Regions from separate parts of the Corynebacterium evansiae genome, predicted to be linked through region 2. Evidence: predicted binding sites of a transcription regulator. Region 2 holds the regulator's gene; each other region holds the start of a gene.
What was found. The regulator LexA, encoded in region 2, represses DNA repair genes until DNA is damaged. The targets are predictions, from matches to a motif close to CGAACANNTGTTCG.

Region 1: L8V00_RS09520 (HNH endonuclease signature motif containing protein) is a predicted target of LexA. The motif match lies at 1,985-1,998, and genes of this name have one in related genera.
Region 3: L8V00_RS07310 (SAV_6107 family HEPN domain-containing protein) is a predicted target of LexA. The motif match lies at 2,148-2,161, and genes of this name have one in related genera.

The regions. Positions count from the first base shown of each region.
Region 1 covers NZ_JAKMUT010000010.1:16,083-26,624, reverse strand. Annotated here, with positions in the region: gene dnaK (molecular chaperone DnaK) at 1-1,254, shown strand, start outside; gene grpE (nucleotide exchange factor GrpE) at 1,254-1,850, shown strand; gene L8V00_RS09520 (HNH endonuclease signature motif containing protein) at 2,238-3,491, shown strand; gene L8V00_RS09515 (hypothetical protein) at 3,516-4,697, opposite strand; gene dnaJ (molecular chaperone DnaJ) at 4,918-6,135, shown strand; gene L8V00_RS09505 (heat shock protein transcriptional repressor HspR) at 6,135-6,557, shown strand; gene L8V00_RS09500 (amino acid permease) at 6,583-8,079, opposite strand; gene L8V00_RS09495 (LLM class flavin-dependent oxidoreductase) at 8,228-9,289, opposite strand; gene L8V00_RS09490 (SulP family inorganic anion transporter) at 9,529-10,542, shown strand, end outside.
Region 2 covers NZ_JAKMUT010000002.1:227,165-237,706, reverse strand. Annotated here, with positions in the region: gene hflX (GTPase HflX) at 1-1,213, shown strand, start outside; gene L8V00_RS03055 (DeoR/GlpR family DNA-binding transcription regulator) at 1,241-2,038, opposite strand; gene lexA (transcriptional repressor LexA) at 2,099-2,899, opposite strand; gene L8V00_RS03045 (hypothetical protein) at 3,233-3,616, shown strand; gene nrdR (transcriptional regulator NrdR) at 3,707-4,198, shown strand; gene hrpA (ATP-dependent RNA helicase HrpA) at 4,212-8,213, opposite strand; gene L8V00_RS03030 (neutral/alkaline non-lysosomal ceramidase N-terminal domain-containing protein) at 8,463-10,541, shown strand.
Region 3 covers NZ_JAKMUT010000006.1:45,232-55,773, forward strand. Annotated here, with positions in the region: gene L8V00_RS07295 (polyprenyl synthetase family protein) at 1-300, opposite strand, end outside; gene metF (methylenetetrahydrofolate reductase [NAD(P)H]) at 487-1,455, shown strand; gene L8V00_RS07305 (GNAT family N-acetyltransferase) at 1,452-2,084, opposite strand; gene L8V00_RS07310 (SAV_6107 family HEPN domain-containing protein) at 2,258-2,692, shown strand; gene L8V00_RS07315 (DUF3040 domain-containing protein) at 2,834-3,244, shown strand; gene mraZ (division/cell wall cluster transcriptional repressor MraZ) at 3,779-4,210, shown strand; gene rsmH (16S rRNA (cytosine(1402)-N(4))-methyltransferase RsmH) at 4,450-5,502, shown strand; gene ftsL (cell division protein FtsL) at 5,571-6,455, shown strand; gene L8V00_RS07335 (peptidoglycan D,D-transpeptidase FtsI family protein) at 6,566-8,458, shown strand; gene L8V00_RS07340 (UDP-N-acetylmuramoyl-L-alanyl-D-glutamate--2,6-diaminopimelate ligase) at 8,455-10,074, shown strand; gene L8V00_RS07345 (UDP-N-acetylmuramoyl-tripeptide--D-alanyl-D-alanine ligase) at 10,071-10,542, shown strand, end outside.

The DNA of each region.
Region 1 (10,542 bases), on a different contig from region 2:
CGCATCGTCGACTGGCTGGCCGACAAGTTCAAGGCAAGCCACGGCGTGGACCTGACCAAGGACAAGATGGCCCTGCAGCGCTTGCGCGAGGCAGCGGAGAAGGCCAAGATCGAGCTGTCCAGCTCCCAGCAGGCCTCCATCAACCTGCCGTACATCACGGTGGACGAGGACAAGAACCCGCTGTTCCTGGACGAGACCCTGACCCGCACCGAGTTCCAGAAGATCACCCAGGATCTGCTGGACCGCACCAAGACCCCGTTCCAGGCAGTGCTGAAGGACGCGGAAATCAGCGTGGACGAGATCGACCACGTCGTGCTGGTCGGTGGCTCCACCCGCATGGTTGCCGTCTCTGAGCTGGTCACCGAGCTGACCAACGGCAAGGAGCCCAACAAGGGCGTAAACCCGGACGAGGTTGTGGCCGTGGGCGCTGCCCTGCAGGCTGGCGTGCTGCGCGGCGAGGTTAAGGACGTGCTGCTGCTGGACGTCACCCCGCTGTCCCTGGGTATCGAAACCAAGGGTGGCGTGATGACCAAGCTGATCGAGCGCAACACCACCATCCCGACGAAGCGTTCCGAGACCTTCACCACCGCTGAGGACAGCCAGCCCAGCGTGCAGATCCAGGTCTTCCAGGGCGAGCGCGAGATGGCTGCGCACAACAAGCTGCTCGGCTCCTTCGAGCTGGCGGGCATCGCTCCGGCACCGCGCGGCGTTCCGCAGATCGAGGTCACCTTCGATATTGACGCCAACGGCATCGTCTCCGTCTCCGCGAAGGACAAGGCCACCGGCAAGGAGAACACGATCAAGATCCAGGAAGGCTCCGGCCTGTCCCAGGAGGAGATCGACCGCATGGTCAAGGACGCCGAGACCCACGCGGAAGAGGACAAGAAGCGCCGCGAGGAGCAGGAAGTCCGCAACTCCGCAGAGTCCATGGCATACCAGACCCGCAAGTTCGTCGAGGACAACAAGGAGAAGGTCAACGAGGACACCCAGAACAAGGTCGAGGAAGCAGCCAAGGCTGTTGACGAGGCCCTGAAGGGTGATGACATCGAGGCCATCAAGGATGCAGTGGAGAAGCTGAACGCCGAGTCTCAGGAGATGGGCAAGGCCATCTACGAGGCTGAGGCAGCCGCCGGCGCCGAGGGCGCTGGTGCTGGTGCGGGTGCGGACGCAGGCTCCGCCGCAAACGATGACCCGAACGTTGTGGACGCCGAGGTTGTCGACGAGGACACTTCCGCAGAGGATGATAAGAAGTAATGGCTGAAGATCTGAATCAGGACCCGGGCGCCCCGGAGAACACCGACCCGGAGGCAACCTCGGCCGAAAGTGCCGAAGCTGCCGCCGCGGAAGCCGCGGAGGCGCAGGGTGTCGACGAGGGTCTGGCCGATGCTGAAGCTGCTGCGGCTGATGCTGAGGGCGTCAATCCCGAAGACAACAACAGCATCGAAGCCGAGCTGGCCGAACGCACCGAGGATCTGCAGCGCGTGACGGCGGAGTACACCAACTACCGCCGTCGCGTGGAGCGTGACCGCGCGAGCGTGATCACCGGCGCGAAGGCCGAGGTGGCCGCCGAACTGCTGCCGATCCTGGACGACCTGGAGATGGCAGAGCAGCACGGCGACCTTACCGGGCCGCTGAAGTCCATGTCGGACAAGCTGCAGTCTGTGATGGCGTCCATGAAGGTGGAGAAGTTTGGCGAGGAAGGCGACGAGTTCGACCCGAACTGCCACGAGGCCGTGCAAGACACGAGCAGTGGCGACGACAAGGTGCTCGCCACCGTCCTCCGTCGCGGCTACCGCCTGGGCGACCGCGTGCTGCGCAACGCGATGGTCATTATCGGCGATCCGCAGTAGTTATTAGGGGTTAGCGCCAGGGGTGGCGTGAGATCCAGAGAGCTTCACGGCTTTTGCTGTGGGGCTCTCTTTTTTGTGTGGTGGGGTGTATTTGTGGGAGGTATCTGTGAAGGGGCAGGTAGGATCTAAGAACTAGAACAAGTGTTCGATTAAGTGAGTTTTTCTTGGAGGGTTGTCCGGGGCGTTTTCTATGCTGATCGCGTACGGAAAACCACGGGACACGAGCCACGACACACTGGGGACTTCCATCATTGAAGGGGAATGATGTTTGACCAGCCCACACCACCCGACAGACCACCGCAAGACCCACCGCATAACCAACCACAAGGCCAACCACAAGGCCAACCACAGGGGCCGTTCTGGAAAGTTACCGACCCCACCGACCCGATGAGCGCAGCGATCTGCGACATCAACCGCAACCACGCGCGCCTCGCCTTGGCGTGCACACCGCACGACGACGAATGCATCACCGACGTGACCACCCGCCTGGGCGCGCGCCTGGGTCTCCCGGAGTTCCGAGTGGTCCAGCTCGTCGACGTCGGAACCACCTTCCGCCGCTTCCCATCGCTGGTGGAGCTGGCGGAAACCGGGGCTTACTCTATCGAGCTGTGGCGGATCGTCGCTCATAGCCTTGTTGCAGTTAGTGACGCCCACATCTCCGCTGTAGAAGCCGATGTCTACACTGCACTTTCACCCACTCGGCCTAACCAGGCGATGTTGGGGCAGAGTACGATCCGCCAACGCCTGAAGAAGATCGTCATGGATCACGAGCCTTTGGCCTGCCCGATCGATCCCGCCGAACTAACCTCTCCAGCGGGCGAAGGTACGGATGGCGCAGCCGGGGCAGACGGTACAGATGGCGCAGACGGCACGGGTTCTGACGTAGAGGGCGTCAGTACCGAAGACCTGGCCGTCCTCGGCGCCGCAACGCGGCTAGCTATCGACGACCGGTCGGCCGACTACACCGAGTTCTACCTGACCCTTCCGAAGCTGGAGGCGCTGGAGCTGATCCAGGCGCTCGACAGCGTGAGGAACAAGCAGAATTGTTCCAGGGTGCGGGCGCTTTTGAGTCTGGTGCGGGGGAGTGTGACTGCGGAGGTGAACCTCAACCTGTACCGCCAGGTGGATGCTCCGGAGGCGCAGATCTGGGCCGCCGGCAGCTGGCTCAACGCGCTGGCCACGAAGGAGTGGATGGAGCGGATAACCCACCTGCAGGCTCCGGGGAAGGCCGCTACCGCCGGCTATACCCCGACGCCCCTCATTCGCGCGAGCGTGGAGGGTCGGGATGGGACCTGCCGCTTCCCGGGCTGCGACACCCCAGCGCACAAATGCCAGCTAGACCACGTCAAACGCTTCGTGCATGGCGCCCCGAACGGCGGACCAACCGACACCTCAAACCTCCACTGCCTCTGCACCAAACACCACAACGCGAAAACGACGGGAGCCTGGGACGTGACAATCAACCCCGACGGGGAGGAAACCTGGACAAGCTTCGGAGACGGCCACACGGTGATCACCACGCCAAACGGCCCGCTGGGAAGAATCACCTTCCGGCACCGAGCAGTGAAGCGAGCGCGGAAGGTGGTGGAGCACAACCAGCGGAAGCAGAAGCGCAACCTGGAGGACGAGCCGCCGTTCTAGCGAGGACGCACTAGCGCCGCCGTTCTAGCGCTTGCCCTGGTTGATCCTCTCCATGAGGTACGCCGGGGGCTGAATGTCGATCTCCGCCCTGCCGTCACCTTTCGCCTTGATGTCGGTGAACGTGGTGATCTCAGCCATGTGCGAAAACATCAGGCGTGGGCTCAGCGCGCCCGCCTGCCGCGAGAACTCCTGGGCGGTCACGGCCGCCATCATCTTGACGGAGCCCAGCATGTCGGTGCCTTCGCTCATCTCTCGAACCAGGGTGATGTGGCGATGCGGCGTGGAAAAAACAAGTCCTTCGCTGGGATCGATCTGCGGCAGGTAGCGCTCGAGGATCTCGTTCATGAGCAGGGGTACTGATCCCGCATAGTAAGAGCCGCTTTCGATCGCCCAGAAGCGCTCGTTGGGGCGGTCTTCGCTCGCTCGAACAGGCTGCACATCCAGGCCGGAATCGATCAGCTCCTGCCACAGGTTGCGGTAGCCAATCCGGAACAAGTCCTCAATCGGACCGCGATTGTTCAGCGAACCTGGGCTCAGCGCCAAAACGGAGTTTGGCGTATCCAGAACCAGGTTGATGCACAGGTCATCCGAATAGGGTCGAATTGGCGAATCCGGGTTGAACTCTAGCGCATCCGCCCGCGACTGCTCCGGCAGAAGATCGATCGCCATTAGGCGCGCCCGCAAACGGGAGTAGAACTCCGCATCCGGAAGTGAAAGCAAATCCCGCTCCGAGCTGGCAGCCGGCCCGAGCAGACTATTGACGAAATGCTCTACCAGCACAGGCATATCCCGACCGAAATCCTCGGCATTGGCGCACTGCTTCGTGATGTTCTCGAGCCCCAGTTGCGAACCCTCGCCATAGTCCGGCGCGGGGAGTCGCCCGCCATAGGGGCCGGGCGTGGGGCCCGGGTAGCTCAGCGGCTTCTGAATGTGTTCGGGCTTGCTGTAGTACACGACCTCGGGCGTGGGGGTTGCGCCGTAGCCCAATTCGTTGAGCGCTTGCACGATCTGCCGGATCAGCGCCGTCGATTGGTGCAGATCCAGGCGGGGCAGCGGCACCGGTGGGTCCTGCGGGCCGGGCTCTGCAAGCGGCGCGCTGGGGCTTGCTGGCGAATTGGGTGCAGGCGAGGTGCTGTGCGGGGTGTCATGCGATGCGTCATGCGAGCCGAAGAGTCGGCTAAACCAGTTGCGCTTCTTAGGTGCCATGACCCCCACCCTAGCTAGTTTCGGGCTGGCAAGTCTCCAGCAATGCACGCTGCAAGGCCCGAAGTGATGTGGGGAGGGAATAAATACGTGGGGGCGTCGTTAAAGAAGATTAGATAACGAAAGTTCAGCGCGGTAGACTCAAGGTTGAGTATTGATACCCCGCGTGAACAGCGCAGTAACTAAGCGCAGTAAACACAGCGCAATAAGGAAGGAGCGACACATGGCGCACAGTGAATGGGCCGAGAAGGATTATTACAAAGACCTCGGCGTGTCCTCCACCGCATCGGCAGAGGAGATCAAGAAAGCTTATCGCAAGATCGCCCGCGAGAATCACCCGGACGCGAACCCGGGAGACACAGCGGCGGAGGAGCGGTTCAAGAAGGCTTCCGAAGCGTACAGCGTGGTGGGGGACAAGGAAAAGCGCGCGGAGTACGACGAGCTGAAGCAGATGCTTGCTAGCGGAGCCTACTCGAGCTTTGGCGGTGCAGGCGGTACTGGCTTTGGCGGTGCCGGCGGCACAGGCTTTGGCGGCGGCTTTAATGTCTCTGATCTTTTTGGAAATGACGCCACCAGTGGCGGATTCGGTGATGTCTTCGGCGGACTCTTCGGCGATGATCCGACCGCTGGCGCCTCCCGCAGCCGCTTCGGTGGCCGGGGTGGTCGGGCTGGACGCCGCACCCAGCGCAGCCGCGGGGCGGACGTGGAGACGGAGCTGACCCTGGAATTCCGCGAGGCCACCAAGGGCGTGACCGTGCCGATCCGCCTGACCAAGCCCGAGCCGTGCGAGAGCTGCCACGGCTCCGGTGCTAAGGCGGGTACTTCGCCACAGAACTGCGGCACCTGTAGCGGCAGTGGCATGGTCAGCGAGAACAGGGGAACCTTCGGGTTCTCCCGCCCGTGCGCGGACTGCTCCGGCACTGGCTCGGTGATTAAGGACAAGTGCCCGGATTGCTCCGGCACGGGGCGGACTACCCAGTCCCGCACGATCACCGTGCGCGTGCCTGCGGGCGTGGTCGACGGGCAGAAGGTGCGCCTGGCCGGGCAGGGCTCGGCGGGGCAGCGCGGCAAACCGGCTGGCGACCTGTTCGTGACGGTGCACGTGAAGCCCGACAAGGTGTTCAGCCGCGACGGCGACGACCTGAAGTTGACCGTGCCGGTGAGCTACCCCGAGCTGGTGCTCGGCGGTGCGGTGACGGTGCCGACCCTGGCCTCCAAGGTGCGGGTGCGCATCCCCGCCGGTACGCAGGATGGCACCACGCTGCGCGTGCGCGGCCACGGTGTGAACAAGCGCAACGGCGCTAGCGGCGACCTGCTGGTGACCGTGAAGGTGGCCGTGCCGAAGAACCTGGACGAGGGTGCGATGAGCGCGCTGCGCAAGTACTCGGAAGAGGAAAAGCGCTCCGGATTCGACCCCCGCGAAGGATGGGAGGGTAACTGATGAGTACCGGTAAAAACGGCGGCGAGCGCGAGGTTTTCGTGATCTCCGTCGCCGCGCGGATCACTGGAATGCACGCCCAGACGCTGCGCACGTATGACCGGATGGGTTTGGTGACGCCCCAACGCACCAGTGGCGGTGGCCGCCGCTACTCGCGCGAGGATATAGAGCAGTTGCAGGAGATCCAGCGCCTCTCCCACGAGGAGGGCGTGAACCTGGCAGGCATCAAGACGATCATCGCCCAACAGAACCGGCTGGACGAGCTGGAAGAAGAAAACGCGGCACTGCGCCGCCGCCTGGCGGAGATGCAGGCCCGCGTGGAGCGGGGCGAGGGCGCAGGCGCGGGCGGGCGCTCGCGCGGCGAGATTGTGCACGTCCCGCGTTCTACCTCTGTGGTTCTGTGGGACCGGCAGAAGCGGCGGTAGCTTGCGCTAACTACAGCGGCGGTAGCTAGAGACTGATCTGGCCGGTGACGATGAGGTACAGCGCCGCGATGGCGGAGGCCACGACGAGGGCGCTGATGACCCACTCGAAGGCGTTGAATACGCGCCCGCCGGCCTTGATGCGGGTGGCGACGTAGACCACCAGGCCGGGTACGATCAGCAGCGTGCCGAGCAGGACGAACTGCAGCTCGGCGGCGTACAGCAGCCAGAGGGAGTAGCCGAAAGCCACGGCACTGATGAGCAGGTGCCCGCGGTTGGTCTTCTTGCCGACCTCGGGCCCGGAGATGTCGAACTTCGAGCCGGCGTCCGGGTGCTTGAACCCGTGGCCACGGGTGGCCAGGAATAGTAGGTACAGGCTGGAGAACACGTAAGGTACCAGGTACAGGGACGTAGCCAGCTGCACCATCGTGGTGTAGGTGGATTCGTTCAGGTAGAAGACGATGATGAACGCCTGGATAACCACGGCGGACAGGAACTGCGAGACGTACGGGGCGCCCATGTCGTTGGTGCGTCCCACGGCCTTCGGCAGCAGCCCGTCCTGGGCCATCAGGGTGATCGGCTCGGCGCACAGCATCTGCCAGGAGACGTAGGCGCCCAGCACGGAGATGCACAGGCCGACGGAGATCAGGCCAGCACCCCACGGGCCGACGACGTGTTCCAGGACGGTGCCCATGGAGTTATCGCCCATTGCGGCGAGCTCCTCGCGGGAGACCACGCCGAAGGAAAGGAAGCTCACGGCGGTGAGCAGGAAGAACACGGAGACGAACCCCAGGAAGGTGGCCAGGGAGACGTCCTTGCGGTGGCGTGCGCGCTTCGAGTAGGTGGAGGCGCCCTCCACGCCGATGAAGGCCCACACGGTGAACAGCATCATGCCCTTGACCTGGTCGCCGAGGGAAAGCGCCTGGTCCTGGTTCTCGCCGAAGGTGGCGGCGCGGCCCCAGAAGTCGGAGGTGAAGACATCCGTGTTGAAGCCGACGAAGGCCACCAGCACCAGGAACGCCAGGATCGGCAGGATCTTCGCCACTGTGGTGATGACGTTCATGATCGCCGCTTGGCGCACGCCGCGGGAAAGAACCAGGAAGATTCCCCAGGTAAGCGCCGATACACAGATCGACTGCACCAGCGGGTGATCGCCGCCGAAAATGGGGAAGAAGAAGCCCAGCGAGCCGAAAAACAGCGTAGCGTAGCCCACCTGGGCGATGATGGTGCCCAGCCAGTAGCCCCACGCGGAGGCGAAGCCCACGAAGTCGCCCAGGCCGGCGCGCACGTAGGAATACACGCCGGAATCCAGGTGCGGCTTGCGTAGCGCCAGGGCCTGGAAGACGTAGGCGATGCACAGCATGCCCACGCCGGTGATGCCCCAGCCGATCAGTGCAGCACCCGGCGAGGCGACAGACGCGATGTTCTGCGGCAGCGCGAAGATGCCGGCGCCGACGGTGGAGCCGATGATCAGGCTGACGAGCGTGCCCATGCGGACGGTGCGTGGGTCGTCCTTGACCAGCACTTCAGCAGTGGAGGCCTGCGGGTGATAAACCTCGGCAGCATCCTGAGTAGATGGGGTATCCCCATTATTAGAGATATTCACGGTTAGTACCGTACAACGTGCCCGTTGGTTAGGCCAACCTGTTGTGGTTTTGTGGTGCTAGCTCTCGCTAGTTGTGCTCGGCAGTGCTCGGCTCCCAACCCAGTGCAGGCGCGACGTGCGTGGCGAAGTTCTTCAGCAGGCGAACATTGGCCTCTACGCCCAGCTGATTCGGGATAGTGAGCATCAGTGTGTCGGCCTCGGCCACTGCGGCGTCATTAAGAAGATCCTCGATGAGCTCGTCGGGTTCACCAATATAGGTTCGGCCGAAGGTGGAGCGGTAGCCGTCGATCACGCCGAAGTGGTCGCGGCTCATGCCGTGGGTGCCGACGATCGCCCGGTCTTCGGCGCTGGTGATGGGGAAGATGCTGCGGGAGACGGAGGTGCGCGGGGTCCAGCCGTGCCCGCTGCTGGCGAAGGACTCCTTGAAGACTTGGAGCTGCTGTGCCTGCAGGTCGCCGAAGCTGTCGCCGTTGCTCTCGGTGAGGAGGGTGGAGCTCATGAGGTTGACGCCCACCTGCCCCGCCCACTTGGCCGTTTCGCGCGTGCCCGCGCCCCACCAGACGCGGCGATCCAGGTTGGGGGAGTGCGGGAGTACGGGGATGGAGGCGCCGGGCTGGTACATGTGCGGGTATTGCTTCTCCGCCGAGGGGGCAGTGGCCATGCCGACCCCGCGGATGGCGGCTAGGTAGCGCAGGAAGTGCTCGCGGGCGATGTCGGCGCCTCGGGGGTCGGTGGAGCCGGTGTGGCCGAAGGCTTCCCAGCCGCGTTCGACAGCCTCGGGGGCTCCGCGGGAAACGCCGAGGGCGATGCGGCCGTCGGCGATGAGGTCCAGCGCAGCGGACTCTTCGGCGAGGTGAAGAGGGTTTTCGTAGCGCATGTCGATCACGCCGGTGCCGACTTCGATGTTCTTGGTGCGGGCGGCGATCGCGGCCAGCAGGGGCATGGGGGCAGCCTGTTGGGGTGCGAAGTGGTGGACGCGGAAGTAGGCGCCGTTCACGCCCAGGCGGTCGGCTTCTACTGCAAGTTCGATCGACTGGTGCAGCATGTCACGCGCGCTGAGCATGTGCGGGTGCGCGGGCTGGGGGTTGAGGGAATAGTGGCCGAAGCTGAGGAATCCGAAGGCTTTCATGATTTTAGTGTACGTGAAGATAGTTGATGTATCAACTAGATGGGTGAGGGCTGGGCTGGCGGGGCTGGGTTGGCGGGGCGGAAAGTAAAGCCGGTATAACAATGATTGTTCTGACGCGATTAAGAGGGGTGCCTGGTTTGTCGGCTGCAGTAATAAGGAGCAAAGAAGATCCGGAGCGTTATCGGCCGGACCCGTCGGTGAAAGTAGCGCTGACGACCCCGCGGATCTTGGTCCGGGAGATGCTCGCTGGGCTGGTGGTGGGGCTGGCGCTGATCCCGGAGGCGATCTCTTTTGCCGTTATCGCGGGCGTGGATCCGAAGGTAGGGCTTTTCTCGGCTTTCATCATGGCGGTAACAATTGCCTTTGTCGGCGGTCGCCCGGCGATGATCTCCGCAGCGACGGGTGCGGTGGCGCTGGTGGTCGCACCGATTGCCCGGAACTACGGCATGGACTACCTGATCGCCACCGTGTTGTTGGCGGGCGTGTTCCAGATCGTGCTGGCGGTTCTGGGGGTGGCGAAGCTGATGCGTTTCATCCCGCGGAGCGTGATGGTCGGGTTCGTAAACTCCCTGGCCATCTTGATCTTCTCCGCGCAGATCCCGGAGCTCATTGATGTTCCTTGGCTGGTCTACCCGCTGGTGGCGCTGGGGATCTTGCTGCTGGTGTTCTTCCCGAAGTTAACTACGGCCATTCCGGCGCCGCTGGTTTCCATCGTGGTCGTCACGGTGCTGGTGGTGGTCTGTTCCATTTCCGTGCCGACGGTGGGCGACAAGGGTGAGCTGCCACGCAACCTGCCGGAGCTGTTCATCCCCCAGGTGCCGTGGACGTTGGAGACGCTGCAGATCATCGCGCCCGTAGCTTTCGCGATGGCGCTGGTGGGGCTGATGGAGTCTCTGATGACGGCGAAGCTGGTGGACGAGATCACCGATACCCACTCCAACAAGACCCGCGAGAGTTTCGGCCAGGGCATTGCAAACATTGCTTCCGGCTTTTTCGGCGGAATGGGCGGTTGCGCGATGATCGGCCAGACGATGATCAACGTGAAGGCGTCGGGCGCGAGGACTCGCATTTCTACCTTCATGGCCGGCGTTTTCTTGCTCTTCCTGCTGCTGGTGTTGGGGGACATTGTGGCGATCATTCCGATGGCGGCGCTGGTTGCGGTGATGGTGATGGTTTCTGTGGGCACTTTCGACTGGCACTCGATTAAGCCGTCGACGTTGAAGCGGATGCCGAAGAGCGAGACCTTCGTGATG
Region 2 (10,542 bases):
CCTGGAGGAACTGCGAGCCCTAGCCGAAACCGCAGGCTCCGAGGTGGCGGAGATGCTCTACCAGCGGCGCGACAAGCCCGACTCCGGAACCTACATCGGCCGCGGCAAGGTCGAGGAGCTGAAGTCCGTGGTGCAGGAAACCGGCGCCGATACGGTGGTCTGCGACGGTGAGCTGAGCCCGGGCCAGATGATCGCGCTCGAGAAGGCACTGGACGTCAAGGTGATCGACCGAACCATGCTAATTCTGGATATCTTCGCCCAGCATGCGAAGTCCAAGGAAGGCAAGGCGCAAGTCTCGCTGGCGCAGATGGAGTACCTCATCACCCGCGTGCGCGGCTGGGGTGGCGCGCTGTCCCGGCAGGCCGGCGGTCGTGCGGGATCCAACGGCGGCGTGGGCCTGCGCGGTCCGGGTGAGACGAAGATCGAGGCGGATCGCCGCCGCCTGCGTTCCGACATGGCGAAGCTACGCAAGGAGATTGCGGCGATGAAGACCTCCCGCGAGGTCAAGCGAGAGCGGCGTGACGCCTCGGCCATCCCTCAGATCGCGATTGCGGGATACACGAACGCGGGCAAGTCCTCCCTGATTAACGCACTGACGGGTGCGGGTGTGTTGGTTGAGGATGCCCTGTTCGCCACCCTGGATCCGACGACGCGCCGCGCGAGCCTGGCGGACGGTCGCACAGTGGTGTTCAGCGACACGGTGGGCTTCGTCCGTCACCTGCCCACGCAGCTGGTGGAGGCGTTCCGTTCCACTCTGGAGGAAGTCCTGGCCGCCGATGTGGTGCTGCACGTTGTGGATGGCTCCGACCCGTTCCCGCTGGAGCAGATCAAGGCAGTGAACACCGTGATCGGTGGGATCGTGGAGGAATCCGGGCAGGAGGCGCCGCCGGAGATCTTGGTCATCAACAAGATCGACGCAGCCGACCCGCTGGTGCTGGCGGAGCTGCGGCACCGCATTCCGGATGCCGTGTATGTGTCCGCGAAGACAGGGGAGGGCATTCCGGAATTGGAGGCCCAGCTGGAGTTGTTCCTCAACTCGCTGGATTCTCACGTGACCCTGCACGTTCCATTTGACCGTGGCGATGTGGTGGCCAAGGTCCACGAGCTGGGAACGGTGATTGCGGAGGATTACGACGCGGCCGGAACCAAGCTGGACGTCCGGCTGCCGAAGGTGGTCGCCGCCGAGCTGGAGGAATTTGTCGTCACTGAGTAGCTAGTCGGCGGAGCTAGTCGGGCGGAGCTAGTCGGCAAAGGTGACGTCGATGCCTAAGTTTCTTAGTTCGTTGACGTACGGCTCGGGGGCGCCGCGGTCGGTGACGATGGCGGCGATGTCATCGATGCTGGCGAAACTGACGAGGTAATCGAGGCCGAACTTGGTGGAATCGCACAGGGCGACTACCGAATCGGAGTTGGCGACCATGGCGCGCTTGATTGCCCCCTCTTGAGCATCTGGGGTGGATAGGCCGTGGTCGATGGTGAGCGCGTTGGTGCCGATAAAGGACACGTCCGCATGTAGTACACCGAGGGCGCGGGTGGCTAGGTCGCCGACGACGGCCTGGGAGGCCGCCCGGACGTGCCCGCCGATCAGCTGCACATCGCAGCGCGAGGATTCCGCCAGGGTAGTGGCGATGAACAACGAGTTCGTGACGATGTTCAGCTTCGGCGCCATGAGCTTCGGGTCGTTCGTTGCGTTGGCTTCCGCGATTGCTTCGGCGAATACGCCCGTGGTGGTGCCTGCGTCGATGAACACGGTTCCAGAGGGTGGCAGCAGCTGCACCGCTGCCCGGGCGATTGCGCGCTTGGCCCCGAGGGCGGCCTTCGACCTGGTGGCGAGCGTGGTGAAGTCCGTACGGAAGTTCTGTACGGGTACGGCGCCGCCGTGGACGCGGAAGAGCTCGCCGCCGTCGTCGAGGACCGCTAGGTCGCGGCGAATTGTTTCTGCGGTGACGCCGAACTTCTCCGCCAACTCATTCACAGTTACCCTGCCGTGAATGGCGGTGAGGGAGAGTATCTGACGGCGCCGTTCTGCTGATTCCATAAGCGTCATTTTAGTTGCTTGCGGGTGGGAAACGGCGGCGTCAGAACCAATGGGGGGAACCTAGATCTTGCGCAGGACCGCGGCGACCTTGCCCAGGATCGTCGCTTCCTCGGCGGGAATGGGTTCGAACAGCGGATTGTGGGGGATCAGCCACAGGCCGTCGGAATCCTTTTGGAACTCCTTGACCGTTGCCTCCCCGTCGATCATTGCCGCCACGAAGTCGCCGAACTCGGCGACAGACTGCGAGCGGACGACAACCCAGTCACCGTTGAAAATGCCCGCGTCGTGCATCGACTCGCCCACGACCTGAAGCAGGAAGAGTTCGCCGTTGCCCACGAGCTCCTGAGGGAGGGGGAAGTGGGCTTCGACGTTCTGCTCCGCGAGAATCGGGGCGCCGGCAGCGATCTGGCCGACGACCGGAACGTAAGTTGCCTCCGGCATGATCTCGCCGTCGGCGGCCGGCTCCGGAGCCGAAGCGTTGGCCTTGGGCTTGCTGGTGTTGTTCTTCGTGCCCTCGTTGCCCAGCTGGCCACCGTCGAATGCCCGCACGTCGACGGCGCGGGGGCGCTTGCCATCACGGCGAAGGTAGCCGCGCTTCTCGAGTTGGGTGAGGTGGTAGGAGACCGAAGATGTGGAGTGCAGCCCCACTGCGTCCGCAATCTCGCGGATGCTCGGTGGATAGCCACGGATGACCGTCGAATCCTTAATGACCTCCAGAATGCGGCGCTGGCGGGTGCTCAAGGCAGGCTTCTGGCCATCCTTCTGGGCCTGCTTCTCCGCACGCTTGTCGGCTTCCGACTTCGGCGGGCGGCCAAGCCGCGGGCGCGGTGTGGGGCTATCGGTGGAATCGTCGGTGCTCACGGGATCTACCTCGCTCGGTATTCGGTGTGGATTCGGTACTCGGCAGTAGCTGTTCGCTTCAGCTGTCTCAATCGACTTTACCCGATAAAAGGAGAATTTCTAGTGTGTGTGTTCGAAAAAGTTTAGATTCCGCTAGACACGTTCGAACGGGCGTGCTAAATTTCTGAGTGTAACCGGAATTAGAACACGTGATCTAGTGTTCTATTAATTATCCACAACATGTCTGGCGCAGATGGTTCACTGTGAATCGCAGCGAAGCAAGTCTTGTGCACCGCCTCGAAGGTGGCGCCGATGCGCTGCTGATATGCCGCCAATACACCAAGGAGTAAGTAGATGACCACCTCGATCGTACGCCCTGCAACGTCTCGCCAGTCTGCGACCTTCCGTTCTTCTGCCACGCGCGCCCGGGTGACGCGCCACGATCGGGTAGCCCCGCTGCGCCAGCCGCGGGTGCTTAAGCCGGATTGGGATCAGGTGAGTGAGGGGCGCAAATCGAACACCTACGGCTACTCTACGGCGCCGGTAGCCCGTTCGATATCCAGGGAGAGGGCTGCGCGGATTTCGGGCGCTAACGAAAGGGTGTTCGAAGTACAGCCGAACCGTATCGAGGCGATTCGGGCGCGTGTGGATCGCGTGGTTCACTCTCCGGGTGCGACCATGGTGTCCTTGGGGGCAATGTCCGCACTAGTTGGCCTCGCGCCCATGCTGATCCCTTAAGGAGGATCCATCTAGGTGGCGAACAAATCTGTCGCGTCTGTAGCTTCTGTATCTTCTGTCCCGTTGAGGTGAAGGACTAAGCTGGGTGGCGTGTTGTGCCCCTCTTGCAGTTCTGAATCCTCCCGCGTAGTCGACTCGCGCTCTATCGAAATGGGCGTATCCATTCGCCGCCGCCGTGAGTGCAGCGAGTGTCAGACGCGTTTCACGACCATCGAAAGATCCGTCCTGTTGGTGGTCAAGCGAAACGGGGTGACCGAGGAGTTCAGCAGGGAAAAGGTCATCAAGGGCGTTCGGCGGGCATGCCAAGGGCGAGACGTCTCTGATGACGCTTTGAAGCGCCTTGCACACGAGGTGGAGCAGGCAGTGCGCGTGGCACATGGGTCACAAGTCCCCGCTAACCAGATCGGCTTGGCGATCCTCGACCCGTTGCGCACCCTAGACGAGGTTGCATATCTGCGCTTTGCCTCGGTGTATAAGTCCTTCAACTGCGCCGAAGACTTCGAGCAGGAGATCGAATCCCTGCGGGCGCACCGCCACGCCCTAGCTGAGCCTCAACTGGAACCCACCGACGAAGAAAACTAGCGGCGAGGATAACCTAGCGAATCTTCTCCAGCTTCTTCCGGATTCGCTGCAGGGAAACCGAATGAGCCGTGCCGAGGTTCTGGGCGAAGAGGCTGACCCGGAGCTCCTCGATCATCCAGCGCACCTCCTTAATCTGCGGCGAGGCAGCCCGCGCAGTAGGTAGGCGCTTCTTGGTCTTTTCTAATAACTCGAAGGCCTCCTGGACCTCATCGTCCAGATCCTCCTCCTTGTCCGGATCCGTCTTCATCAGCTCCAGGCGTGCACGCATCGCCTCCACATAACGCGGAACATGGCGCATGTGCTCAATGCCATTACGAGCGATAGCGTGCTTGCCCAAGAAGAAGTCGAGTTGTGCGCGCATATCGTCGATAGCCTCGCCCGACCAGCCCTTAAGCTCCGCTGACATATCGGCTACCGCCAGCACCGCAGGAGCCAGGGCAACGACATACTGCCGCACCCGGCCCGGCCCCTGGGATCGTGCAGTCCCAACGACCTCCTCGCACTTCTCCGGATCGCGGATCACCGGCCCCAGCTTCATCAGCATGTCCCGGCACGCGAGAGCCACGACGTCGTTCACCAGGCCGTCCACGCCACCGGGAGTATTCTCCATAGCCACCCGCTGGCGCAGCGGCAGCCCCTTGATCATCTGCTTCGGCGACACCGTGCAGGCCGCAACCATCATGTTCAGCACCGTCGTAAACTGCTGGCCGTCCGCCGCCTGCTTGGTGGGGAAGGCCTTCAAGGTCACCCGGTCCTTGGCTGCCCCCTCTGCGCCGCGCTTAGAGATGACGATCGCAGGGTAGGTGTTGAGGGTCTGACCATCCACCACCGTTTCCACCGTTTCCGGTAGTACGCCGATGCCATCCACGGTCCACTCATCTGCAGTGGCCAGCACACCGGTGGACGTTCCGGCCTGCTTCTTCGACCCCTTCCGGCGCGACGGCGTATGCTGCGCCACATCGCTCGGGGCAGCGGTCTTGGAACGCGCGGCGGCCTGCGCAATCGCGGACGTGACCTGCCCGGCCAGCTTGTTCTGCAGGTACTGCAGGTCGCGCGACTTCTCGATCACGTTTCCTCGGCGGTCGATGGCGGCGAACTGCATGCGCAAGTGCCCGGGAACTCGCGACCAGTCGAAGTCCTGTGCGGAGATCCCCTGGCCGCCGAGCTCGCGCAGCGCCTCGGCCAGCGCAAACCCAAACTCCCCGTCAAAGGGAACCATCCGACGCAGAGCAGCAGCGGCGAAGTTGCTGGCGGGCACCACACTCGTGCGCAAAGGCTTGGGCAGGGAACGGATAAGGGCGATCGCCAGCTCCTCCCGCATACCGGCCACCAACCAGCGAGTTTCCGGTTCGGAGACGTTCGCCAGCAGGGGTATCGGCACGCGCATCGTCATGCCGTCGTCCGGGTCGCCAGGCATAAAGACATAGCTGAGCTCGAACTCCAGGCTGCCCTGCCGCCACACGTCGGGGAACTCATCGGCAGCCTTCGCGGCTTCCTCCGAGTCGATCAGCGCGTCGAGCGTGAAATCAAGCTGGTGCGGGTCTTTATGGCGAGCCTTCTTCCACCAGGAATCAAAGTGCCGGGAGGAAACGATTTTTTCTGGCAAGCGGGCGTCATAAAAATCAAAGAGCGCTTGATCGTCGACGACGATGTCGCGGCGGCGAGCCTTGTCCTCCAATTCGGTCGCCTCGGAGAGAAGCTTCTGGTTGTGGGCGAAGAAATGGTGGCGGGTTCTCCAATCGCCCTCCACAAGCGCGTGCCGAATGAACAACTCGCGCGCCAATGCCCGGTCCACCTTCGACGCATTGACCATCCGGTCGGCGACGATCGGCAACCCCAAAAGCAGCACCTTTTCGTGCACCATTGCCGCCCCGCGGGAGGACGACCACACCGGCTCGGAATAGTTGTACTTCACCATGTGCGGGGCGATTGCCTCGATCCAGCTCGGGTCGATGGGCCCTACGGTGCGGGCGAACACCTGCGAGGTTTCCACCAGCTCAGCGGCCATAAGCCACTGCGGGGGCTTCTTGGACACGTGCGAGGAAGGGTGCACCACAAAGTGCGAGCCGCGGGTGCCGGTGAACTGCTTGGAGTTGCCTTCGCGCATTCCCACGTGTGTCAAAAGGCCGGTAAGGATGGACTTGTGAACCAGATCCTCGTCGATCGCCTCCGGCTCGAAAACGAGCTCCCTCACGTGGCGAATATTCGGAATCTTCCAGCTTAGATCCTGCACGACGGAAAGCATCTGGCGCACCAGATCCATCCACTCGCGGACGCGCACATAGTGGATGAACTCCCGCTGGCACAGCTTGCGGAACTTGTTCGCGGACAGCTCCTGGCGCTGTTCCTGCAGGTAGTTCCAGAGCTTCAGCAGGCTCACAAAGTCGGAGTTCGCCTTGAAACGCGCGTGCATTTCGTCAGCCTGTTGCTGCTTTTCCAGGGGCCGCTCGCGCACGTCCTGGATGGACAGGGCGGATACGATGACCGCGATGGGCTCGATGATGTTGTTCGCATGCCCGGCCGCCAGCATGCGCGCGAGCCGCGGATCGGTGGGGATGCGCGCCATGTCGCGGCCGATGGGGGTAAGCGCTGCGTCCTTTGTTGACGCCAACGCTCCGAGCTCCTGCAGTAGAGCTACACCGTCACGGATGGACTTGTTGTCGGGTGCCTGCAGGAACGGGAAGCGTTCAATATCGCCTAGGCCAAGGGCGGCCATGGACAGGATCACGCTGGACAGGTGGGTGCGCAGGATCTCCGGGTCGGTGAACTCGGGGCGCGCCTCGAAGTCCTCTTCGGAGTACAGGCGGATGGCGATGCCGTCGGCGATGCGGCCCGAGCGGCCGGAGCGCTGCTTGGCGCTGGCCTGGCTGATGGGCTCCACCGGCAGGCGCTGAACCTTGGTGCGGTTGGAGTAGCGGGAGATGCGGGCATAGCCAGTGTCCACGACGTAGTGGATGCCAGGAACCGTCAGCGAGGTTTCCGCGATGTTGGTGGCCAGCACGATGCGGCGGCGTGGCCCGGTGCGGAACACACGATGCTGCTCGGCGTTCGAAAGGCGGCCGAACAGCGGTAACACGTCTACTTTGCGTGCCCCGCCGGCGCCGGCGAACTCACCTTCCAGTGCCTCGGCGGCATCGCGGATCTCGCGTTCGCCGGAGAAGAAGCACAGGATGTCGCCCTCGCCGGCGCGCATCAGTTCCTTACACGCAGCGACGAGTCCGTCCAGGGGGTCGGTCTCCACCTCGATGACCTCGCCGGTTTTCGGGTTCTCCCGTTCCGTCACGAGCGGGCGATAGCGAATCTCCACCGGGTAGGTACGCCCCGAGACCTCGATGATGGGGGCGGGGGAACCGGAAGCGTCCGCAAAGTGCTCCGCGAAGCTCTCGGGGTCGATCGTCGCGGAGGTGATGATGACCTTCAAGTCCGGCCGCTTCGGCAGCAGCTGCTTCAGGTAGCCCAGGAGGAAGTCGATGTTGAGGCTGCGCTCGTGGGCCTCGTCGACGATGATCGTGTCGTAGTCCCGCAAGAGGCGGTCGCGCTGGATCTCGTTGAGCAGCACACCGTCGGTCATGAGCTTTACGGCGGTGTGCTTCGAGATCGTATCGTCAAAGCGGATCTTGTAGCCGACCAGGGAAGTATCGTCGCTGATCTGTTGGTCAAGTTCCTCCGCGATGCGCTCGGCCACGCTGCGGGCCGCGATGCGGCGCGGCTGGGTGTGACCAATGACCTTGGTGCGTCCGCGGCCGAGTTCCAGGCACATCTTGGGAATCTGGGTGGTCTTACCCGAGCCGGTTTCACCGGCGATGATGACCACCTGGTTGTCCTCGATGGCCTTTTTGATGTCTTCTCGCCGCTCGGAGACCGGCAGGTCGGGGTAGGTAATCGGCGGAATGGTGCGGATGAATTGCGGGCGGCGGCGCTTGTTTGAGCGTCGCCGGGAGCGCCTGCGCCCCTGCGGCTTGCCCTGGGCGCGGCCTTCGTTGGTGGGGGAGGCCGACCCGTGCGCGTCCGTCATGTGTGAATCACCCGTCTCGCTTGCCAGAATTTCCCCGTGTTTACGGGGCTGAACAGGCCGATTCTAGCAATGAGCCTCCAGAGGAGGAACCTGCACCCCTGAACAGTTTTTACCCCCAAACAAGATTAGAGGACCATAAATGTTTGCTTAATATACACAAACTATCCCGCAGCCCCATGGATTCGGTCTAGTCTTTCGCTAGTCAAAACAATCTAACTTTTTAAGTAGTTTTGAGAAACGAGAGACCTCATGTGTGAACACGGCCAGAACGCCACCCCGAACGATCTGCAGAACCCGCTGAAGTCCCAGCTCAGCCGCCGCAACTTCTTCCGTGGAATGGCTGCGGTATCCGGCACCGTACTCTGGGCCTCCGCCGGTGCGCCCGGAGCAAGCGCGCAGGAAGCTAGTGGCGGCAGTGGAGGAGGCTTCCACGTCGGCCGCGGTCTGGCGGACATGACCGGCGAGCCCTGGGGCGCCGGCATGTTCGGCTACGCCGTGGACGAGCAGAAGACCGTCGGTATTCAGCGCCGCCAGTACGCCCGCGCGTTTATTTTTGTTGACGCCAACCGCGACAACTCCCGTTTCGTCCACGTCACCTGCGACGTTGGGCTGATGTTCCAGTCCATCCACCTGGAGGTGCTCCGCCGCCTCAAGGAGAAGTTCGGGGACCTGTACGACCAGACCAACGTCGTGCTTACGGCCACCCACACTCACGTGGCTCCAGGCGGCACGTCTCAGCACCTGATGGTCGACATCACCCACGGTGGCTTCCGTCCGAAGACCTTCGAGGCTACGGTGGCGGGCATTGTTACCGCCATTGAACGAGCGCACGCGGACATCCAGCCTTCAGACGTCACGGTTGCTGAGACGACGGTCGCTGATGCGGGCGTCAATAGGTCAAAGACCTCGTGGGACCGCAACCCCGAAGAGGACAAGAAGGCGCTACCCAACGGGGTGGACACCCGCAGTGTGACCCTCCATGTTTCGCGCGGTGGCAAGCAGGTCGGCTTGATCAACTGGTACTCGCTGCACCCGACGAGCTTCGGCGCGGAGTACAAGCACATCGCAGGCGACAACAAGGGGTACGCCGCCTGGGCGACCGAGGAAGCTCACGGAGTGGTGCACCGCCACCCCGAAGATGCGCCGTTTGTCGCTGCTTTCGCCAACATGACGCCCGGTGACATCACGCCGAATATGGGATTGACGCCCAACTCCGGGCCGGGAGCAGACGAGCGCGAATCTGCGCAGATCCTCGGCGAGCGGATGATGGCGGCGACCAATGACCTAGGCAAGGACTGGTCAGCAGGTGGTATCGACGGGCGCATGCGATGGGTGAACTGCCCGCAGCTGGTAGCCAGCCCGCGCTTTACCCCGGACAAGAAGGAGCACAAGCTGGGGCCGGCGATTCTGGGGGCGGCTTTTGCTGCGTCCTCGCAGGAAGACGGCGGCGGTGTGCCCATCCTGGGCTTCAATGAGGGCGAGCGCGGTGGTAATCCGTGGGTGCGCGACCTCAACAACTTCCTTTCGCCCCAGGAGATCAAGGATATCCACGGCCCGAAGGAGGGCCTGCTGCCGATGGGCTACATCGACGGCATGATCCAGCAGGTTCACCCGTTCACGATCCACCGCCTGGGCTCGTTTGTGCTGGTGAGCCTCGGCTTCGAGCCAACGGTCACCAGCGGCTTGCGCATGAAGCGCACCGTGGCAGCGGCGCTGGGCGTGCCTGAGAACACCATCGTGGTACAGGGGTACACCAACGCCTACGGCCACTACATCACCACGCCCGAAGAGTACGAGGCGCAGAACTACGAGGGCGGTGCGACGATTTTCGGCCAGTATCAGCTGCCCGCGTTCCAGGACGTGCTCGACGAGATGGCCCGCGCCCTCAAGGAGGGCAAGCCCGTGGAGGTCGGGCAGCCCGCGGGTGATCTGACGGGGCTGATCCCGAATGTGCCGGGCAGCGACAACTGGATGGATGCGCCGCCGCCGGGCAAGAAGTTCGGCGAGGTGCTGGAAGCGCCCAGGGAGGTGAAGGCCGGCTCGCAGGCGCGGGTGGTATTTGTAGGCGCGAACCCGAACAACGACATGCGCCACGGCGAGGGCTACGTGACGATCGAGGACGCCAGCGGGAAGGTGGTCGCGGACGACTCTAGCGAGAACACTCTAATCACCTTCGAGAATTCTTTCGGGCAGACACGCACCACCGTCGAGTGGGGCACACGCGATGTGCAGCCCGGCAAATACACCGTGCGCCTCAAGGGCGATTGGAAGGCCTTCCTGGGCAAGCTTTCGCCCTTCGAGGGGACCGCTGAACTACAGGTGAGCTAGA
Region 3 (10,542 bases), on a different contig from region 2:
GGCGGACAGCGCATTCAAGATGGCGCCCTGGTCGATACCCGCAGCCGGCGATGAACCGCCACCGCCTTCGAGCGCCGCGCGGATGCCTGCCCAGGCGAAAGTCGGGCGGACGCGCTTGCCGCCGTTGACGATGAAGTCGCGCAGCACCGTGATGGCGCCGCCGACGAGGGGACCGATGTGGGAGAACTCCTCCTGGGAGCGGTTCAGGTACTCCTTTAGTTGGGCATCGACGGCGGACGGAACTGCGGACAGTGGGGAATCGAGGCGCCAGGGGTGCGCGGCCAGCTCATCGGTACTCATGGCTCTCTATTCTAAGGGCTCGCGCGACAAGTGCGAACAACGGTAGTGCTGGGGTGACGCCACCGTGGCGGGCGGGCGGAACGGGTGAGCGAACGGACAGGCCGCGGGGGTGATCGCGCGCAGGGAAAATGCCAAATGTAGGCCAAAGTCTTGAAATGGACAGCTCTGTCTATATGATCTTTGGGTATGGCTAGTATCCGCAGGCAGGTTGCCGTATCCCAGTCCCTTTCGCTCTACACTCCCGGGCGCGTTCCGTTCTCCGTGGAGTTCATGCCGCCGCGCGACGACGCGGCCGAAGAGCGCCTGTGGAACGCGGCCGAGGCATTCCACGACCTCGGTGTGAGCTTCGCCTCGGTAACTTATGGCGCCGGCGGCAGTACCCGCGAGCGCACCCTGCGTGTCGCCGAGCGCCTGGGCACGAAGCCGCTGACAACCCTGGTGCACATGACGCTGGTGCAGCACACCAAGGAAGAGCTGCAAGACATGCTGCGCACCTATGCCTTGCTGGGGCTGACGAATCTGCTGGCGCTGCGCGGCGACCCGCCGGGGGATCCAAATGCCGAGTGGGTGCCCACCCCCGGTGGCTTGAACTATGCGGTGGAACTGATCGACATGATCCGCGAGATGCCCGAATGCGCCGACTTCGATATCGGCATCGCCAGCTTCCCCGAAGGCCACTACCGCACGGGTTCTTTGGAACAGGACACGGAATACACTCTGGCCAAGCTCCGCGCCGGGGCGCAGTACTCGATTACGCAGATGTTCTTCGATGTGGACCACTACCTGCGCTTACGCGATCGTCTGGCGAAGGCGGATCCGGAGCATGGGCAGAAGCCGATCATTCCGGGGCTGATGCCGATCACATCCCTGCGGAGTGTGCGCCGCCAGATGGAGCTGGCGGGTGCTGCTCTGCCACCGAAGCTGGAGAAGCGCCTGCTGGATGCTGCAGCCGGCGACGAGGTCGCAAACCGCGACGCCATCCGCGAGGTCGGCATCGAGGTGACCACCGAGATGGCCGAGCGCCTCATTGCCGAGGGGGTTCCGGACCTGCACTTCATGACGATGAATAACGTGCGCGCCACCCAGGAGGTCCTGCACAACCTGGGCATGGCTCCGGCGTGGGGGCCGGGGCTGGGGCACGACATGGTGCGTTAGCTGCGTGTGCGCTGCAAGATCCCGAACGGCCGGGGGTCCGCCGGGAACTTAAAGTTCCGCAGCACATCGGTGAACCCGGCCTTGCGATAAAGCTGCCAGGCTGCGTTGGCCTCGCCTTCCACCTCGGGTGTGGAGAGCATCACCGTGTTCTGTGGCGTTCGCTCTAGCAGGTCGTTCAGGATTGTGGTGCCGACGCCCTCACCCTGCGCCGGTGGAAGCACATGTATTTCGGATAATTCGGCGTAGGCATGCAGTATCCGGGTGGCCTCCGCGCGGGAGTGCCCGTTAAGCACTAGGCCGCGGGCGACTTGGCGATACCACCAGGTGTTCGGGGAGCCGCGGAAGGTAAAGCCGATGCCCACGCAGCGCTGGCGGGCGTTACCCGGATCCGGCTGTTCCTCCGCGCGGTGGAGGAGGGCCATGCTGCAGGTGAAGTCCGGCTGGGATCCGTTGTAGAACCACAGCGACTTGCGCTGGGCGTGCGTCTCGTTTGGATAGTCCATGGCCGCCAGGTGAATATCGATGAGCTCGTCGAGCCGGGTGATGAAGTGGCGATTGGTGGCGGGAACCACGGACACGCGCATGGGGGAATCGGCGGCGGAGGGTGTGCGGGGCGTGTCCTGGGGCATGGCTTCAATAGTGCCACTGCCGGGGGAGGCGTTGGAGGAAGATTGGCGCGAAAGATGCCAGTTAGAACAGGTGTTCTATTTTGAGTTGTGTTCTCGGTGGGATGTCCGAGGCGCTTCCTAGAGTGAGGTCTAATAGTCAAGGCGATAGGCCAAAAGGAAGAGGGGACAAGACCATGAACGAGAACATGCTGGCCCAACCCAAGCAGCTGGGGGCGCGGGCTCGTTACAGTCTCAGTCGCGGGGCGCGGGGGTTCCTGGACGAGGCGGAGCGCCAATTGGAGCTATCTCGATCGGAACTACGTGAGCCCGAGGCGATCGTCTATGCCTACCGAGCTGCCCTGCGGGCGGCAGGTGCGTTGATTGAGTGGGAGATGGCCACGCGAAAGCGTCGCCCTTCCGGGAGTGCGTGGGCGAAGCTGCGGGTTTTGCGCCCCGACTTGGAGGGTTGGGCAGAGACCTTTGAGGTGCACGCGCGGGTAGCGAGTAGGGCGGGGTTGGGGCTTAACCGAGGACTGCCGGAGAATGCGCGTGGCGCGATCTATCGCGATGCCTGCGATCTGGTGGATTTCGCCCGCGGGGCAGTAAATTACCTGCCGGAGGTTGCCTAGGGCGAAAAGTGGGCGTTGTTTGAAAACCGCAGGTTGATGTAGGGTGGATGGGTGAGAAGTGGGCGGAGTTCGCCCAGGCTGGAAACTTTCTTTACGCCTAAAGCGTTAGGAAGAGTAGCCGCAAACATTTGGGAGGTCGCGATGGCTCTATCGGAGCAAGAGCAGAGGATGCTCGCGGAGATCGAACGGGCGTTGATCGCCGAGGATCCACGCTTGGCAAAGCAGGCTTCCAATAGCGGCGAACAGACGATCAGCTTCAACATCCGCTCGATTGCGCTCATTGTCCTCGGTCTTGCGGTGATGGTCGGCGGCATTGCTGCGGCCCAGCTTTCGCTGTGGTTCGTAGCGTTGAGCGTGCTCGGGTTCCTGATCATGTTCGGCGGCGGCCTTCTGGCATTCCAGTCCAACGATGATCCGGAGACCGCAGCTATCAAGCGCTCCAAGTCTTCCAAGAGTGGCAAGCCCGGTGCGGCGAAGAAGGCTGGCTCGGGCCACTCCGGTGGCATCGGCGACAAGATGGAAGATAGCTTCCGTCGCCGCTTCGAGCGCTAGTCAAGCCCACCAGTTAGATCTAACTTAAGGAACCACCGTCCTCCACGCATGGAGGACGGTGGTTTTGTCGTATCTAGTCGAAACTAGGGGGAGCCTCCCCACTTCGCCCCACCTCAAGCCCTTTTGATCCCTCTGGTGTTGCGGGCGCGCGCATCCAAGCGTCGGAGGAGGGGTGGCTTGAATATTCCTACCTGCGCAAATGGCTCAGTTGGCTGAGATAAGGGGGTGGGGGAATGGTGGCGTCACAAAGAAAGAAGGGTGAGGGGCTGTGTGTGAAGGGGCGAGGGGCGAAGGGGTAAAGTCCAGCTTGAACGTTGTTGATGTGAAAAATATTGAGAAAAGGTGCGCAAAAACACCTCGTGTTGTGGAGTTTGTGGGGGAGAGTGGGGTAAAGTGGGGCTCGTTGGAGCAAAGCTGTGCCAACAACTCCAAACTTCATAGCGAAACCACTGGTCAGGGCAAGAAATCGCCCGCCATCCACGACATAGACGGCAAAACGAAACAAGAGATCTTCCAACGGAAAGGGGCCGATGCATGTTTTTCGGCACCTTCACGCCGAAGCTGGACGACAAGGGTCGACTGACCCTGCCGGCAAAGTTTCGGGAGGAGCTCGGTGACGGCCTGATGGTCGTGAAAGGGCAGGATCGCAGCCTGGCTGTGTACCCCAAGGCAGAGTTTCTGGTACGGGCGAAGAAGGCGGCTGAAGCCTCGCGCACGAACCCGAAAGCTCGCGCCTTCGTGCGCAACCTGGCGGCCAGCGCCGACGAGCAAACCCTCGATTCGCAGGGGCGCATCTCGGTCTCGGCGATGCACCGAAGCTACGCGGGTCTCACGAAAGAATGTGTTGTGATCGGCAACGTCGACTTCATCGAGATCTGGGATGCCGAAAGCTGGGCCGAGTACAGCGCGGAGCACGAAGAGGATTTCTCGGACGGCGACGATGAAGTGCTGGCGACATTCCTGTAGCCCCGAAGGCCTTAGCGCTTGACCAGATAAGACAAATTCATAGTGAAAACGGAGTGTGCGCAGGCCCTTACCTGCGTGGACGACGCGGAATCTTGACGTACTTCCCCAATGTCAAGCCCGCACCCACGCAGGTGAGGCCCTGTACGCACTCCTTTAGCTTTTGAGTCACATAAGTAGCTATGTGGCACATGAACTGCATAGCACCCCAAGAAACGCAGTGAGGGAAGGAGGGAACACCGATGAACGAAGAACGTGGAGCCGAGCAGCGCGAAGAGCACGGCCACACCCCAGTCATGCGCGACCGCATGGTCGAGCTCGTGGGGCTGGGCGTAAACAGCGAAAACGCGCCCGCCCACCCGGTCATCGTCGATGGGACCCTCGGCGCAGGCGGTCACAGCGAGGCCTTTTTGGACGCCTTTCCCCACGCAACCGTCGTCGGCCTAGACCGCGACCCCAACGCACTGGCGGAGGCCAATGAGCGCCTGGTGCGCTTCGGGGACCGCTTCGTTTCCTACCAGACCCGCTTCGATGGAGTAACCGAAGCGCTGGAGGACCTGATGGAACAGGGCAAACTCCCGGCCAGCGTGCGGGAGCACGGCATCTCCGGGTTTCTGTTCGACCTCGGAGTGTCCTCCATGCAGCTGGACCAGCCGGAACGCGGATTCGCCTACGCGGTAGACGCGCCGCTGGATATGCGCATGGATCCCAGCAGCCCGCTGACCGCCGCCGAGATCCTCAACACCTACAGCCACGGCGAGATCGCGCGCATCCTGAAGACCTACGGCGACGAGCGCTTCGCGGGCAAGATCGCCTCCGCGGTCGTCCGCGAGCGCGAGAAGCAACCCTTCGAGAACTCCGCGCGGCTGGTGGAGCTGCTGTACGCAACCATCCCGGCGGCATCGCGCCGCACCGGCGGCCACCCGGCGAAGCGCACCTTCCAAGCGCTGCGCGTCGAGGTGAACGCGGAGCTTGAGTCGCTGGAGAACCTGATCCCGGAGATCTCCCGCTGGCTACATGTCGGCGCCGTCGGCGTGTTCATGAGCTACCAGTCGCTGGAGGACAAGATCGTCAAGAAGGCATTGGTGCAGCTCAGCACCTCGAAGACCCCGCCGGGGTTGCCGATGGAGCTGCCCGGCATGGAAGCCGAGTTCGAGCTCAAAACCCGCGGGGCAGAGAAGGCCAGCGAGGCGGAGATCGAGCAGAACTCCCGGGCCGCCCCCGTGAGGGTGAGGGCCTACAGCAGGGTCAGCGACAGAGGGAAAACAACATTTCCGCTGGACACGCCCAGTTAGCTAGACAAAACACCTTAGAACCACTGATAGAAACAAACCCGGACCTCCGATAATTCGGAAGGAATCACATGACAGCACCAGGCACCATCCGCACCCGAGGCCAGCACACCGACCGCGATCGCACCACCGTAGCCGGTCGCGGCGTTGCCGACCGCTCACGCGCCAAGGTTCGCCCGGCGCGCTCTAGCCAGCGCACCGCCGAGCCGACCCGCCGCGGAAGTGCCTGGGATGCCAACCGCACCAGCGCCCCGGGGCGCAGTACTCGCCGCTTCGGCGGTAGCCGGGTGGGCTCGCGCCAGCAGGTCTCGGTCCGCGGGCGGCGCATCATTGCCCTGGAGCGCGGGAACCCGAAGCTCACCCGCCGCATCGTGCTGGCGGTTACTGTTTTCATCCTCGGCGTGGTTTCCATCATGGCGCTGTCCGCCGTCACGACTAAGCAGTCGTTCCAGATCTCCGATGCGCAGTCTCGAAGCACCACGTTGGAAAACGAGATCGAGAGTCTGAACCGGGACGTCGCCAACGCGAAGTCCTCCGCCAACATCGCCAAGGAAGCCAGCGAGATGGGCATGGTTACCCCGAAGCAGTCCGGCATTCTGGAGGATCGCGGCGGCAAGATCGAGGAAACCCGCCCGGCCAACGCTGAAGATGGCAAGGAAGTCGTCGACGTCAACGGCGAAACTAAGCGTCGTGGCGCAACCAGTGATCCGAACAAGACCGAACGCGTCGAGGGGCTGCACCCGGACCACCCGGTCCTTGCAGGTGACCGCGCCCCAGATGTAGACGTCAGCGGTCCTCGCAACAACCCACAGGGCAACGGTGGTCTTCCGTACTCCGGCGGCCCGGCGGGTCAGGCGCCTGCACCGGCGCCCGCGCCGGCTCCGGCAGCACCTGCTCCAGCACCGGCTCCTGCTCCAGCGCCCGCGGCGGAGGCGCCGGCCCCGGCGCCGAGCTAGGTCACCGCGGACAGCAAACCGAAAACTTCAGACACGCCGGGGCCAACCCCGGCCTGTTTTCGTATTTACGGGGACAATAACCAAGAGTGAATAGAAAGGAGGGCAACCACGTGTCCACACCCAACGACCGCCGCTCCCCGCGGACGGTTGACTCTAACTCGTGGTTGATCCTGGATACCTCCTTCGCGCGCTTTAACAAGCGCGTACGCCTTGTGTTCCTAGTCATTTTCCTGACGGTTTTCGCCCTGCTGCTGCGCCTCGCCTGGGTACAACTGGTCGCCGGCCCAACGCTGTCTAATCAAGCGCAGCTGCAGCGTACCTCGGTGATTACCGAACCGGCTCTGCGCGGAGGCATTACGGATCGCAATGGCCAGGTGCTGGCCTACACCATGGACGCACGCAGCCTCGCTGTGCTCCCGAAGCAGGCCGAAAAGCTCATGCAGGAAAGTTATGAAGAAAATCCCGAGGAGAACCCCGAGCCCAAGCAGCGCATCGAAGAGATCGCCAAGCGTCTGCCCGAGATGATCAATAAAGAAGGCGACGATATCGAGGAAGACGATATCCGCGACAAACTGACCAGCGATAGAAGTTACGAGGTGCTGGTGCGCAACGTCGACCCGGACGTTGCTGAGAAGGTTGGCGAGGAGTTCCCCGAGATCACCGTCGAACGCCAGGACCTGCGTCAATACCCCAACGGCGCGGTGGCGCAGAACATGATCGGCAAGATCAGTACCGATAACCAGGGGCAGTTCGGCCTGGAGCTGTCCCAGGATGCGCGCCTGCAGGGCATCAACGGTTCGCGCACCGTGGACATTGGAGGCGATGGCTACCAGATTCCGGGCTCCACCCGCGATGTGCACCCGGCCGTCAACGGCGATTCCTACGAGCTGACCATCGACCTGGACGCGCAGACCTATGTACAGCAGGCACTGCAACAGGCGCGCGAGAAGTCGGGCGCAAAATCCGCCTCGGCCGTCGTGCTGGATTCGAAGACCGGCGAGATCATCGCCATGGGCTCTAGCGATTCCATTGACCCGAACGGGGACATCGAAAAGCAGCTGAAGCGCAAGAAGGTCTTCGGCGATCGCGCCACGGCGGATTCCTTCGAGCCGGGCTCCGTGGCCAAGATCATGACCGCCGCGGCAGCCATCCAGGAGGGCAAGACTACCCCGGATGAGGTGCTTAAGGTCCCCGGCAGCATCGAGATGTCCGGCGTGACAGTGAAGGATGCATGGGACCACGGCGAGGTTCCGTACACCACCACCGGCATCTTCGGTAAGTCCTCGAACGTCGGCACCCTGATGCTCGCCGAGCGCGTGGGTGAGGAGAAGATGTACGAATACTTCCGCAAGTTCGGTGTAGGCCAGACTGCGGGCGTGGGGTTGCCGTACGAGGTTGCCGGCTACATGCCGGAGCTGAACCAGTGGTCCGGCGGCACTTTCGCCAACCTGCCGATCGGCCAGGGCATGTCCATGAGCCTGCTGCAGATGACCAGCATCTACCAGGCGCTGGCCAACGACGGCGTGCGCGTGGAGCCCAGGCTGATCAACAAGATCACCACGTCCGACGGCGCGGAGCTGGATTCCGACCCGGCGAAGGAGACCCGCGTGGTCTCCCCGGAGACTGCCCGCACGACCGTGGACATGTTCCGTGCGGTGACGCAGAAGGACGAAACCGGAGTTCAGCAGGGCTCTGGTGCGCCGGCGGCCATCGACGGTTACCAGGTTTCCGGCAAGACGGGCACGGCCCAGCAAGTCGACCCGGACACGGGCGCCTATTCGAACTCCAAGTACTGGATCAACTTCGCGGGTATCGCACCCGCCGACAAGCCCCGCTTCGTGGTTGGCATCATGCTGGATGACCCCGAGCGCGGTACTGACGGGGGCGCGGGTGGCAGCGCGGCGCCTCTGTTCCACGACATCATGGCGTGGATGCTCGACCACTACAACGTGCCGCTGTCCAAGGAAGCAGGACCAAAGCTGATGCTGGAGGCAAATCAATGACATCGCTGAAGCAGCTCGCCGAAATCTGCGGAGGAACCCTCACCGGCCCCTGGGAGGGTGTGGAGGTGACCTCTGCCGCGATCGGCTCTAATGATGTGCAGCCGGACGGCCTTTTCTGTGCTGTTCCTGGTTCGAAGGTCCACGGCGCGACCTTCGCCGCGGATAGCAAGGCGGCCGCCGTTCTTACCGACGCCGCAGGCCAGCGCATTATTGATGACGCCCCTACGCCGCTACCGTGCATTGTCGTGGACGACGTTCGCGAGTGGATGGGCGCGGTGTCTGCGGAGGTTTATGGCCACCCGGCACGCCAGCTGAAGACCATTGGCATCACCGGCACGTCTGGCAAGACCACCACCAGCTACCTGGTGGAGAAGGCTCTGCTGGATTCGGGGCTGCAGGTGGGGCTGATCGGCACCACCGGCACCCGCATCAACGGCCAGCCGATTCCGACCTCGCTGACCACCCCGGAGGCACCCACGCTGCAGGCGCTGCTGGCGCGCATGGTTGCCGAGGGTGCCACGCACCTAGTGATGGAGGTTTCCAGCCACGCCCTGCAGCTAGGCCGGGTGCGCGGAGTGCACTTCGACGTGGTGGCGTTTACGAACCTGAGCCAGGACCACCTGGATTTCCACCCGACGATGGAGGACTACTTCCAGGCGAAGGCGCTGCTATTCGAGCGCGTTGAGGACGGGAGGGTTCCGGGCACCGCTGTGATCTGCTGCGAGGACGAGTGGGGCGAGCGCATGCGCGCCATCGCCGCGAAGCACTCGCCGACCGTGGCGCTGTACCCCCAGGGCGGTGACCACACGACCGAAGCAGGCGGCCCGGTATGGTCCATTGCCTCCGCCGAAGTGACCCCCAGCGGCCGCCAGCACATTCGCCTGGACATCGCAGGCGGCGCCGAACCCCGCGAGCTGGATTACAGCATCGGCATGGCGGGCTCCTTCAACCAGGCCAACAGCTTGGTGGCGCTGGCCTGCATCGAGGCAGCTACGGGAGACGCGCTGACCAGCGACAGCGCCGCCGTACAGGCCCTGCAAGACGTGCAGGTGCCCGGCCGCATGCAGCTGGTCGAGGAGGGCCAGGACTTCCTGGCTATGGTTGATTATGCGCACAAGCCGGGCGCGGTTCAGGCCGTGCTGGGTAGCCTGCACGACTACCTGCCGGATCCGGAAGCCCGCATCGGAATCGTTCTCGGGGCCGGTGGAAACCGCGATCACGACAAGCGCGCGATCATGGGCCGCATCGCCGCGGAGCTGGCCGATGCGGTGTTCGTCACGGATGACAATCCCCGGGATGAGGAACCTTCCGCGATTAGAGAGGCTATTTACGCGGGGGCGCGAGAGGGCGTCCAGAAGAAAGAACAAGAACAACCAACAAACGGCGAGACCGTGTGCGAGATCGTGCCCGACCGTGCAGAGGCAATCGCCGCGGCTGTGGCGTGGGCACGCCCCGGAGACGCGGTGGTCGTGGCCGGTAAGGGGCACGAAAAGGGGCAGCTGGTGGCCGGCACGATGCACCCCTTCGACGATGTGGAGGAGCTGGCGGCAGCTCTGCAGAACCGGGTGCGGCAAGAGCGCGAGGCAGATAATGGTGAAGGTAGGCAGAAGCGATGATTGAACTAACAACCCAGAGAATCGCCGAGGTAACGGGCAGCACACTGATTAACGACGTGGATCCGCAGGCCGTAGTGACCGGCCCTGCGGAGTTCGATTCGCGCAAGATCACCCCGGGCGCGATCTTCATGGCCTTGCCCGGAGCCCGCGCCGACGGGCACGACTTCGCCGACGCTGCATTGCAGAACGGCGCCGCGCTACTGATCGTCGGCCGTCAGGTGGAGCAGCCCGCGCTGCTGGCGGCTCCGGTAGAGGTCAACGAGCAGACCTCCAACGCCACCGCCTTCGAATTCGACGTGGAAGGCCACGGCGCCGCAGTGCTGGCTGCCGTGGACAAGCTCGCGCGCTACAACACCGACGTACTGGCCGCCGAGGAAGGCATGGTCGTCGTCGGCGTTACTGGTTCCGCGGGCAAGACCTCCACTAAGGACCTGATCGGCGCGGTGCTGCGCGAGGCGGGGGAGACCG